DNA from 2 places in the Rhizobium grahamii genome. Region 2 is predicted to be linked to the other one. Evidence: predicted binding sites of a transcription regulator. Region 2 holds the regulator's gene; the other holds the start of a gene.
What was found. The regulator LexA, encoded in region 2, represses DNA repair genes until DNA is damaged. The targets are predictions, from matches to a motif close to TGTTCNNNNTGTGTTCNG.
Positions count from the first base shown of each region.

Region 1: uvrA (excinuclease ABC subunit UvrA) is a predicted target of LexA. The motif match lies at 1,908-1,925, and genes of this name have one in related genera.

Region 1 covers NZ_CP043498.1:1,489,538-1,494,731, reverse strand. Annotated here, with positions in the region: gene uvrA (excinuclease ABC subunit UvrA) at 1-1,787, opposite strand, end outside; partial or broken gene FZ934_RS07395 (single-stranded DNA-binding protein) at 2,038-2,582, shown strand; gene FZ934_RS07390 (MarC family protein) at 2,647-3,288, opposite strand; partial or broken gene gyrA (DNA gyrase subunit A) at 3,514-5,194, shown strand, end outside.
Region 2 covers NZ_CP043498.1:1,203,303-1,208,496, forward strand. Annotated here, with positions in the region: gene FZ934_RS06005 (ComEC/Rec2 family competence protein) at 1-1,913, shown strand, start outside; gene lexA (transcriptional repressor LexA) at 1,867-2,583, opposite strand; gene FZ934_RS06015 (VOC family protein) at 2,786-3,670, shown strand; gene kdsA (3-deoxy-8-phosphooctulonate synthase) at 3,667-4,509, shown strand; gene eno (phosphopyruvate hydratase) at 4,651-5,194, shown strand, end outside.

The DNA.
Region 1 (5,194 bases), 290 kb from region 2:
TGGGCAATGACCTGGCCGCCGTGGATGCCTGCCGCAGGGCCGATGTCGACGACATCGTCGGCCTGCAGGATGGCATCCTCGTCATGCTCGACGACGATGACAGTGTTGCCGATGTCGCGCAGATGCTTCAGCGTTTCCAGGAGACGGGCATTGTCTCGCTGGTGCAGACCGATCGACGGCTCGTCGAGAACGTAAAGGACGCCAGTCAGGCCGGAGCCGATCTGCGAGGCAAGACGGATACGCTGGCTCTCGCCGCCCGACAGCGTGCCGGAGTTTCTCGAGAGGCTGAGATATTCAAGGCCGACATCATTGAGGAACCGCAGGCGATCGCGGATCTCCTTGAGAATCCGGACGGCGATCTCGTTCTGCTTGGCGTTAAAGGTCGCCGGCAGAGTCTCGAACCAGTCGCGTGCCACACGGATGGACATCTCCGTGACTTGACCGATGTGCAGCTTGTTGATCTTGACCGCCAGCGCTTCCGGCTTCAGGCGATAGCCGGCGCAGGCCGGGCAGGGCGCCGCCGACATGAAGCGTTCGATCTCCTCGCGCGCCCAGGCGGAATCCGTTTCCTTCCAGCGGCGCTCGAGATTGGGAATGATGCCTTCGAAATTCTTGTGCGTCGTATAGGAGCGGGCGCCATCGGCATAATGGAACTCGACCTTCTCCTCGGTGCCGTTGAGGATGACGTCCTTGGCCTTTTCGGACAGGTCGCTCCAGCGGCTGCCGAGCTTGAAGCCGAAATGCTTGCCGAGGGCTTCGAGCGTCTGGTTGTAATAGGGGGACGACGACTTTGCCCAGGGAGCGAGAGCGCCGTCCCGCAGCGTGCGCTCCGTTTCCGGTACGATGAGATCGGCATCGATCTTCTGCTGCGAGCCAAGCCCGTCGCAGGTCGGGCAGGCGCCCGACGGATTGTTGAACGAGAACAGACGGGGCTCGATCTCGGGAATGGTGAAGCCTGAAACCGGGCAGGCGAACTTCTCCGAGAACAGCACGCGCTCGTGGGTCTCGTTCAGAGACTTGTTGGCGGAACCGCCGGCTGCTGTTTCCTCGACGGGCAACGGCTTGTCGGCAAATTCCGCGACCGCGAGCCCGTCGGCAAGCTTCAACGAGGTTTCAAAGCTGTCGGCCAGCCGCGACGCCATGTCCGGACGCACGACGATACGATCGACGACGACGTCGATGTCATGCTTGTATTTCTTGTCGAGGGTCGGCGCCTCGGCGATCTCATAGAACTGGCCATCGACCTTGACGCGCTGGAAGCCCTTCTTCATCAGCTCGGCCAGCTCTTTCTTATACTCACCCTTGCGGCCGCGTACGAGCGGGGCAAGGATATAGAGCCGCGTACCTTCCGGGAATTCCAGGACGCGATCGACCATCTGGCTGACCGTCTGGCTCTCGATCGGAAGGCCTGTTGCTGGCGAATAGGGGACGCCGACGCGCGCAAACAGCAGGCGCATGTAGTCGTAGATTTCGGTTACGGTGCCGACCGTCGAGCGCGGATTGCGCGAGGTCGTCTTCTGCTCGATCGAGATCGCCGGGGAGAGGCCGTCGATCTGGTCGACGTCGGGCTTCTGCATCATCTCAAGGAACTGGCGTGCATAGGCCGACAGGCTCTCGACATACCGGCGCTGACCTTCGGCGTAGATCGTGTCGAAGGCGAGCGAGGATTTCCCCGAGCCCGACAGGCCGGTCATGACGATCAGCTTGTTGCGCGGCAGGTCTAGATCGATGCCCTTGAGATTATGCTCGCGCGCGCCGCGGATGGAGATCGTCTTCAGTTCGCTCATCGTCTTCTGCTTCTGTGCTGGAACAAGCCCCTTATTTAGTGATGCCGGCTGGCGAGTCGAGGCTGAATGTCCATCTGCTGAGAGGTTTTCGATTCGATTGACAGGATCATAGGGATAAAATAGAACAAATAAAGAACAAATTTCTTTGTGGATGAACCTGTGATGGACGCCCCGGGCGGGAGCTCTATGGTTTAAGGTAGTTCATCGGTTCAAAAGAGCCGCCAGGACGGCGGCAGGCAGGGTGAGAAGTATGGCTGGCAGCGTGAACAAGGTAATTCTGATCGGAAACGTGGGTGCCGACCCGAAATCCGTCGGACGCAGGACGGCCGGCCGATCGCCAACCTCCGGATCGCGACCTCGGAAACCTGGCGCGACCGCAACTCCGGCGAACGCCGCGAAAAGACGGAATGGCATACGGTCGTCGTCTTCAACGAAGGCCTTTGCAAGGTCGTTGAACAGTATGTGAAGAAGGGCGCGAAGCTCTATATCGAAGGTGCGCTGCAGACCCGCAAGTGGCAGGACCAGCAGGGCCAGGATCGGTACTCCACCGAAATCGTTCTGCAGGGCTTCAACTCGACGCTGACGATGCTTGATGGCCGTGGCGAAGGCGGCGGCGCAGGTTCCGGTTACGGCGGTGGCCGCGGCGGCAATGCCGGCGGCAACGACTTCGGTGGCGGCGGTTATGATGACTACGGTTCTCAGCCATCCGGCGGCAGTGGCGGCCGCAGCAGCGGTGGTAGCGGCAGTGGCGGCGGGAACTTCTCGCGCGATCTGGACGACGATATTCCGTTCTGATCGATGCCGATCAAGTGAATGTAAGAGGCGGCGCATCCAGTGGTGCGCCGTTTTCTTTTGATGCCTACAGCGCCGGCGAAATGTTCATCGTGGCCTTGACGCCATCGACAACGAACTGGGTTGCCAGTGCCGCGAGGATGACGCCGAGCAGGCGCGTGAGGATGGCGCGGCCAGTCACTCCCAGGAAGCGATCGAGGCGATCCGCGATCAGGAGCGCCAGGAACATCAGCAACAGGCTGGCGGCAATCACGATGATCAGCTGCGCCCGCTCGAACGAGCCTTGCATCGATCCGGCGATCAGGATCGTGGCGGATATGGCGCCAGGCCCCGAGATCAGCGGAATTGCCAGGGGAAAGACCGAGATGTTGTGAATGTGGTCGACGGTGATCGCTGCGTTGCTGGTCTTTTCCTTGCGGTCCTGGCGCTTCTCGAACACCATTTCGAAGGCGATCCAGAAGAGCAGCAGGCCGCCCGCGATGCGGAACGCGCCGAGCGATATGCCAAGCACCGAAAGCACGCTTGCGCCGAAGAGGGCAAAGACGGCGAGAATGATGAAAGCGATGATCGAGCCGCGTAGCGCGACGTGCTTGCGCTGGCTGCGGCTCATGCCGGCGGTGAGCCCGAGAAAGATCGGCGCCAGGCCTGGCGGGTCGATGGTAACGAGGAGCGTCGTGAACGCGTTGATCAACTGGTCGGCGCTTGCCATCGTCTATCCTTAAACCCATATAGGCGCTTGGTTCTCTCCGATTGTGATGCGCCATTGCCGATTTGGCAAATCGGCGCGCGCCGGAAACGGGCCATATGCCCTCAAAGCCTTGCGCCGCCCTTATTCGACCGCAAAAGACTGTTCAAAACTCCTCGCTAAATTGGCGTGAGAACAGCCTTTCCGCTATAAATCTTCAAGTGATTCTAGAAGAGATCGTGATCCGTTTTGACTGAGCAAACACCCCCGGCGGCGGGAAGCTCCCGCCAGGCATCGAGCCCATCTCCATCATGGAGGAAATGCAGCGGTCGTATCTCGATTACGCGATGAGCGTCATCGTCAGCCGAGCGTTGCCGGATGTTCGTGATGGCCTGAAGCCCGTGCATCGGCGCATCCTCTACGGCATGTCCGAGCTCGGCATCGACTGGAACAAGAAATACGTCAAATGCGCCCGCGTAACCGGGGACGTGATGGGTAAATACCATCCGCACGGCAACTCGGCGATCTACGATGCGCTGGCGCGCATGGCGCAAGACTGGTCTCTTCGCCTGCCGCTGATCGATGGCCAAGGCAACTTCGGCTCCGTCGACGGCGACCCGCCGGCGGCCGAACGCTACACCGAATGCCGTCTGGAAAAGGCCGCGCACTCGCTGCTCGACGACCTCGACAAGGAAACCGTCGATTTCCGCGACAACTATGACGGCACGCTCTCGGAGCCCGTGGTCGTTCCGGCCAAATTCCCGAACCTTCTGGTCAACGGGGCAGGCGGTATCGCTGTCGGCATGGCGACGAACATTCCGCCGCACAATCTCGGCGAAGTGATCGACGGCTGTATCGCATTGATCGACAATCCGGCAATCGAACTGCACGAGATCATGGAGATCATTCCAGGTCCGGATTTTCCGACCGGCGCCAAGATCCTCGGTCGTTCCGGTATTCGCTCGGCCTACGAAACCGGTCGCGGCTCCGTCATCATGCGTGGCGTCGCCACCATCGAGCCGATGCGCGGCGACCGCGAGCAGATCATCATCACCGAGATCCCGTATCAGGTGAACAAGTCGACGATGATCGAGAAGATGGCCGAACTGGTGCGCGACAAGCGTATCGAGGGCATCTCCGACCTGCGCGACGAATCCGATCGCCAGGGCTATCGCGTGGTCGTCGAGCTGAAGCGCGACGCCAATGCGGACGTGATCCTGAACCAGCTTTACCGCTACACGCCGCTGCAGACCTCCTTCGGCTGCAACATGGTGGCGCTGAACGGCGGCAAGCCGGAACAGCTGCAGCTGCTCGACATGCTGCGCGCTTTCGTGTCGTTCCGCGAGGAAGTCGTTAGCCGGAGAACGAAATTCCTGCTGCGCAAGGCGCGCGAGCGCGCCCACGTCTTGGTCGGTCTGGCGATCGCTGTCGCCAACATCGATGAGATTATCCGCACGATCCGGCAGGCACCGGATCCGCAGACCGCACGCGAACAGTTGATGACGCGCCGCTGGCCGGCGCATGACGTCGAAAGCCTTATCCGGCTGATCGACGACCCGCGCCACCGCATCAACGAGGACATGACGTACAACCTCTCGGAAGAGCAGGCGCGCGCCATCCTCGAGTTGCGCCTCGCTCGTCTGACCGCTCTCGGCCGCGACGAAATTGGCGACGAACTCAACAAGATCGGCGAGGAGATCAAGGATTACCTCGAGATACTGTCGTCGCGTGTCCGTATCCAGACGATCGTCAAGGAAGAACTTGCCGCCGTTCGCGACGAGTTCGGCACGCCGCGCCGCACCGAGATCATGGACGGCGGTCTCGAGATGGACGATGAAGATCTCATCGCCCGCGAAGACATGGTCGTGACCGTCTCGCATCTTGGCTACATCAAGCGCGTTCCGCTTGCGACCTACCGCGCGCAGCGCCG
Region 2 (5,194 bases):
CGTCACCGGCGCTGAAGCGCATGCCAGAACGTGTGTCTCTGCTGGCGCGCGGGGATGCGCCAATTCCGATCGGTAGCTGGATAGAAGTCCGTGCCCGCTTCACACCTCCAGCCGGGCCGGCGTTGCCCGGATTGAACGATTTCGCGTTCGACGCATATTTCGCTGGCGTCGGCGCAAATGGCTTTGCCTATGGTGAACCGGTCGAAGTCGCTCCTGATGCTCTGTCGCCACGGCGCTCGGCACCCGACACGATCGTCGAAGGCCTGTATCGGCTGAGAAGCAGCATCGGCGAGCGCATCCGGTCCATCCTGCCTGGCGATACCGGCGCCTTTGCCGCCTCGCTTGTCACCGACGAGCGCCGGGCGATCTCGGACGAGACGACCGAGGCCTTGCGTCAATCCGGGCTCGCCCATATCGTCGCCATTTCCGGGCTGAACATGGCGCTGTCAGCCGGCATTTTCTTTATTGGCCTACGAGCGGTCTTCGGCCTTTTCCCGGCCTTCGCGCAGGCCTATCCGACCAAGAAAATTGCTGCAGCCGGCGCGTTGGCCGCACTGACGGCCTACTATCTCATATCCGGCTTCGCGGTCTCGGCCGAACGAGCCTATATCATGATGGCGATCATGCTGGTCGCGGCGCTCTTCGACCGTCCCTCGATCAGCCTCCGTAACGTGGCGCTTTCTGCCCTGCTGATCATCCTGACATCGCCGTCGGCAGTGCTCGGACCAAGCTTTCAGATGTCGTTCGCCGCCACGCTGGCCCTAGTTTCGGGTTATGTCGGCTGGATAAGCGGCTCGATGCCCGGCAAGGCGCTATTCGTTCACCCCGTGTTCAAACCGATCGGCTTCGTGTTTCGCTTCTTCGCCGGCATTGCCCTGACGTCGATGATTGGCGGCTTCTCGACCGCACTCTTCTCAATCGAGCATTTTCACCGCCTGAGCGCCTATGGCCTGCCGGCGAACCTGATGGCGATGCCGGTTATCTCGTTCGTCGTCATGCCTATGGGCATGCTGGCAATGCTGCTGACGCCGCTCGGCCTTGACGTTCTGCCCTGGAAGATAGCGGGCTTCGGTCTGGATATCGTCATCGACATCGCCAAGACGGTGTCGGGCTGGGGAGGCACCGTCGACGTCGGCCGCCTTCCGGCATGGTACTTTGCCGTCGCCTCTCTGGCGTTCCTGTTGCAGACGCTGCTTTTCACGCGCCTCAAATATCTCGGCTTTGCCGTCATGCTCATCGCGACCGCCTGCCTCAGGTTTCTGCCGGGATCACCTTTGCCGGAGTTGCTCGTATCGGATGACGGCTCGCTGGTCGCAGTCGTCGACGACGAGGTGCTGGCGACCAACAAACCAAAGCCCGGAGAGTTCATCTTCAATCAATGGCAGCGGGCGCTGGCGATCGAGCCGCAAGTGCCGCCGCTGATCCTCACGGATGTCCCGCCGCCACCGCAAAAGCGGGATCACGAGCGTGTGGTCCTGACCGCGAAAGAGCGGCGCGCGGCGACCGATCTCATGCGTCGATCGACGGAAACGACGCAATTTTCCTGCGCAAAATCAGCGTGGTGCGCTGTGACTTTGAAGAGCGGCTATCTGGTCGTCGTCGTCGACAATCTCGCCTATCTCGGCTCAGCATGCGACGTTGCAGACATCGTCATCACGCCCGCTCGGGTGCGGCTTGCGCAGTGCAGGTCCGGATCGCTTCTGTTTACCGGCGATAGCCTTCGGCGAACCGGCGCCCTGGAAATACGCATTGATGACCAGGGATCACCGGTGATCAACACAGCATACACCGGCCTCGACCGTCCCTGGATGCGGCAGCGGGCCTATGATTGGCGCACCGGAGCCTATGCGGACGCCGTGCGGCAGCCTAGTGATACCGGCGGATCAGCCCGACAAGCTTACCCTGTACCTTGACGCGGTCAGGGCCGAAAATGCGCGTTTCGTAAGCCGGATTGGCGGCTTCCAGCGCGATCGATGCCCCCTTGCGGCGGAAGCGCTTCAACGTCGCTTCCTCGTCGTCGACCAGGGCCACGACGATGTCGCCGGGGTTGGCCGTGCTGCCATTGCGAATGATGACCGTATCGCCGTCGAAAATGCCGGCCTCGATCATCGAGTCGCCTTTGACCTCAAGCGCGTAATGTTCGCCGGATGCCAGCATGTCGGCTGGCACCGAAATATCATGGGTGTTGTTCTGGATTGCCGAAATCGGAACGCCCGCAGCAATGCGTCCCATGACGGGCACGGAGACGGAATTGCCGTTGTCGGCACTAGGGGCGGGTTTCGGCGCAGGGGCAGGTTGCGGCTTCCCAAGGCTGCCTTCGATCACGCTGGGCGAAAAGCCACGCCGAGGCTGAATGCTGGGGCTGTATGCCTCCGGCAGCTTGATAACCTCGAGCGCGCGCGCTCTGTTCGGCAGTCGACGAATGAAGCCGCGCTCCTCGAGAGCGGTGATGAGGCGATGAATGCCCGACTTCGAAGCGAGGTCGAGTGCATCCTTCATTTCGTCGAAGGACGGCGGGACGCCGGACTCTTTCATTCGCTCGTGAATGAAGAGAAGAAGCTCCTGTTGCTTGCGTGTCAGCATCGAAGTCGAACCCCAGAGTCGTGAAACAAAGCCAGAACGGACACTATATGTTCCATATGTGTTCTGCAAGTGCCTAAATTTTCGTAAAACTTGCGTCGGACTTGTCCTGTTTTTGCATTTCATTTGCGGGATATCGAAAGCTTGTTGCATTGTTCTGCCATCGGGCGCACACCGATGCTGGTTTTGGAAGGAGGATCTGCCTGTGAGTGAAGCCCATCCTCTTGATCACATCGTCCTGCCGGTGGCCAACATAGGTCTCGCCCGCGAGCGGCTCGGCAAGCTTGGCTTCACCGTGGCGGCTGATGCCCGTCATCCGTTTGGAACGGAAAACGCCTGCGTTTTCTTCGCCGACAAAACATATCTGGAACCACTCGGGATCGCGGACACCGATATTTACGAGACGTCGCTGAAGAAGGGGAACAGTTTCACATCTCGCGATCGGGCATTTCGGTTTCGCTGCGGCGATGAAGGCATGTCCGCGGTCGTTCTCGGCACCTCTGATGCTGACCGCGACCACGCCCGTTTTCAGGCCGACAAGATCAGCGGCGGTGACATGCTTCAGTTTTCCCGTCCGATGAAAATGCCGGATGGGACGGAAACGACAGCTGCCTTTCGGCTTGCTTTTGCGGCCGATCTGAGAGCGCCGGATTTCTTCCTGTTTACCTGCCAGCGGGTCAACCCCTTGCCCGCCGATCGCAAAGCATTGGAAACGCACGATAACGGGGTCACCGGTATTGCCGATATCGTTCTGACGGCGCCCGATCCCAAGGCATTCTCGCTCTTCATGCGGCATGTGTCGTGCTCAGGCGCCGTGCGCGAGGATGCGTTCGGGGTCAGCGTAATCGCGCCGAATGCGCGGGTTTGTATTCTTTCGCCGGATGGGCTCGACGCCTATTTCGATCTTGCGGCTCCCGCTGCGGATCGCGGTCTGCGAGGCGTTGCGATCGTCTTCAAGGTTGGCGATCTCGCCGTGACAGAAGCGCATTTGGCTGCTAACGGGATGACCTACACGCGCAAGAACAATCGAATTCTGGTGAAGGCTGCGCCCGGGCAGGGCGCGCTCTTCGCCTTCGAGGAGAAACGATGAGCCAGACAAATTCCGAAGTCGTGGTTGGCGAAGGCGCCGGCCACGTCTCCTTTTCCAACGCAGGCAAGCTGTCTCTGATCGCCGGGCCCTGCCAGATGGAAAGCCGCGACCATGCGTTCATGATCGCCGGCGTTCTGAAGGAGCTCTGCGACAAGCTCGGCATTGGCCTCGTTTACAAGTCTTCCTTCGACAAGGCGAACCGGACGTCGCTCTCGGCACAGCGCGGCATCGGTCTCGAGACCGCACTCGAGGTGTTCGCTGATCTCAAGAAGGAATACGGCTTCCCTGTCTTGACCGACATTCACACCGAGGAACAATGCGCCGAGGTGGCCACTGTCGTCGACATCCTGCAGATCCCGGCCTTCCTCAGCCGTCAAACCGACCTGCTGGTCGCTGCCGCCAAGACCGGTCGCACCATCAACGTCAAGAAGGGCCAGTTCCTGGCTCCCTGGGACATGAAGAACGTGCTTGCCAAGCTCAACGACAGCGGCAACCCGAACATCCTGCTTTGCGAGCGCGGCGCCTCCTTCGGCTATAACGCACTGGTATCGGATATGCGTTCGCTGCCGATCATGGCGGGCCTTGGCGCTCCCGTGGTGTTCGATGCGACGCATTCGGTGCAGCAGCCGGGCGGGCAGGGTGGTTCCAGCGGCGGTCAGCGCGAGTTCGTCGAGACACTGGCACGCGCCGCCGTGGCTGTCGGCGTCGCGGGTGTGTTCGTCGAGACGCACGAAGATCCAGACAATGCTCCGTCGGATGGTCCGAACATGGTCTATCTCAAGGATATGCCGAGGCTTCTCGAAAAGCTCCTGGCCTTTGACGCCATCGCAAAGGGCTGACGTTCAAAAGACTGACATGTTCGTGTAATAGGCCACGCACGAACATCGCTGCGAAGCATGCGCAAAGCGCCATTGTAATTTGCGCATCTTCGATTAAGACGGATTTCAAACGATTTATCCACCCTCAAGCAGGAAAAGCCGATGACCGCAATTACCGACATTATCGCCCGCGAGATTCTCGACAGCCGTGGCAACCCCACGGTTGAAGTCGATGTCTATCTGGAAGATGGCAGCATGGGCCGTGCGGCTGTTCCGTCGGGCGCGTCGACCGGCGCGCACGAAGCCGTCGAAGTTCGCGATGGTGGCAAGCGCTACCTCGGCAAGGGTGTCGAAAAGGCCGTCGAAGCCGCCAACACGGAAATCTTCGACGCCATCGGCGGCATCGATGCCGAAAACCAGATCCAGATCGACAACATCATGATCGAGCTGGACGGCACGCCGAACAAGTCGCGCCTCGGTGCCAACGCCATCCTCGGCGTATCGCTTGCTGTTGCCAAGGCTGCTGCTCAGGCTGCCGGCCTGCCGCTCTACCGCTACGTCGGTGGCGCTTCGGCTCACCTGCTGCCGGTTCCGATGATGAACATCATCAACGGCGGCGCGCATGCGGATAACCCGATCGACTTCCAGGAATTCATGATCCTTCCGGTTGGCGCTGATTCCATCCGCGAAGCCGTGCGCATGGGCT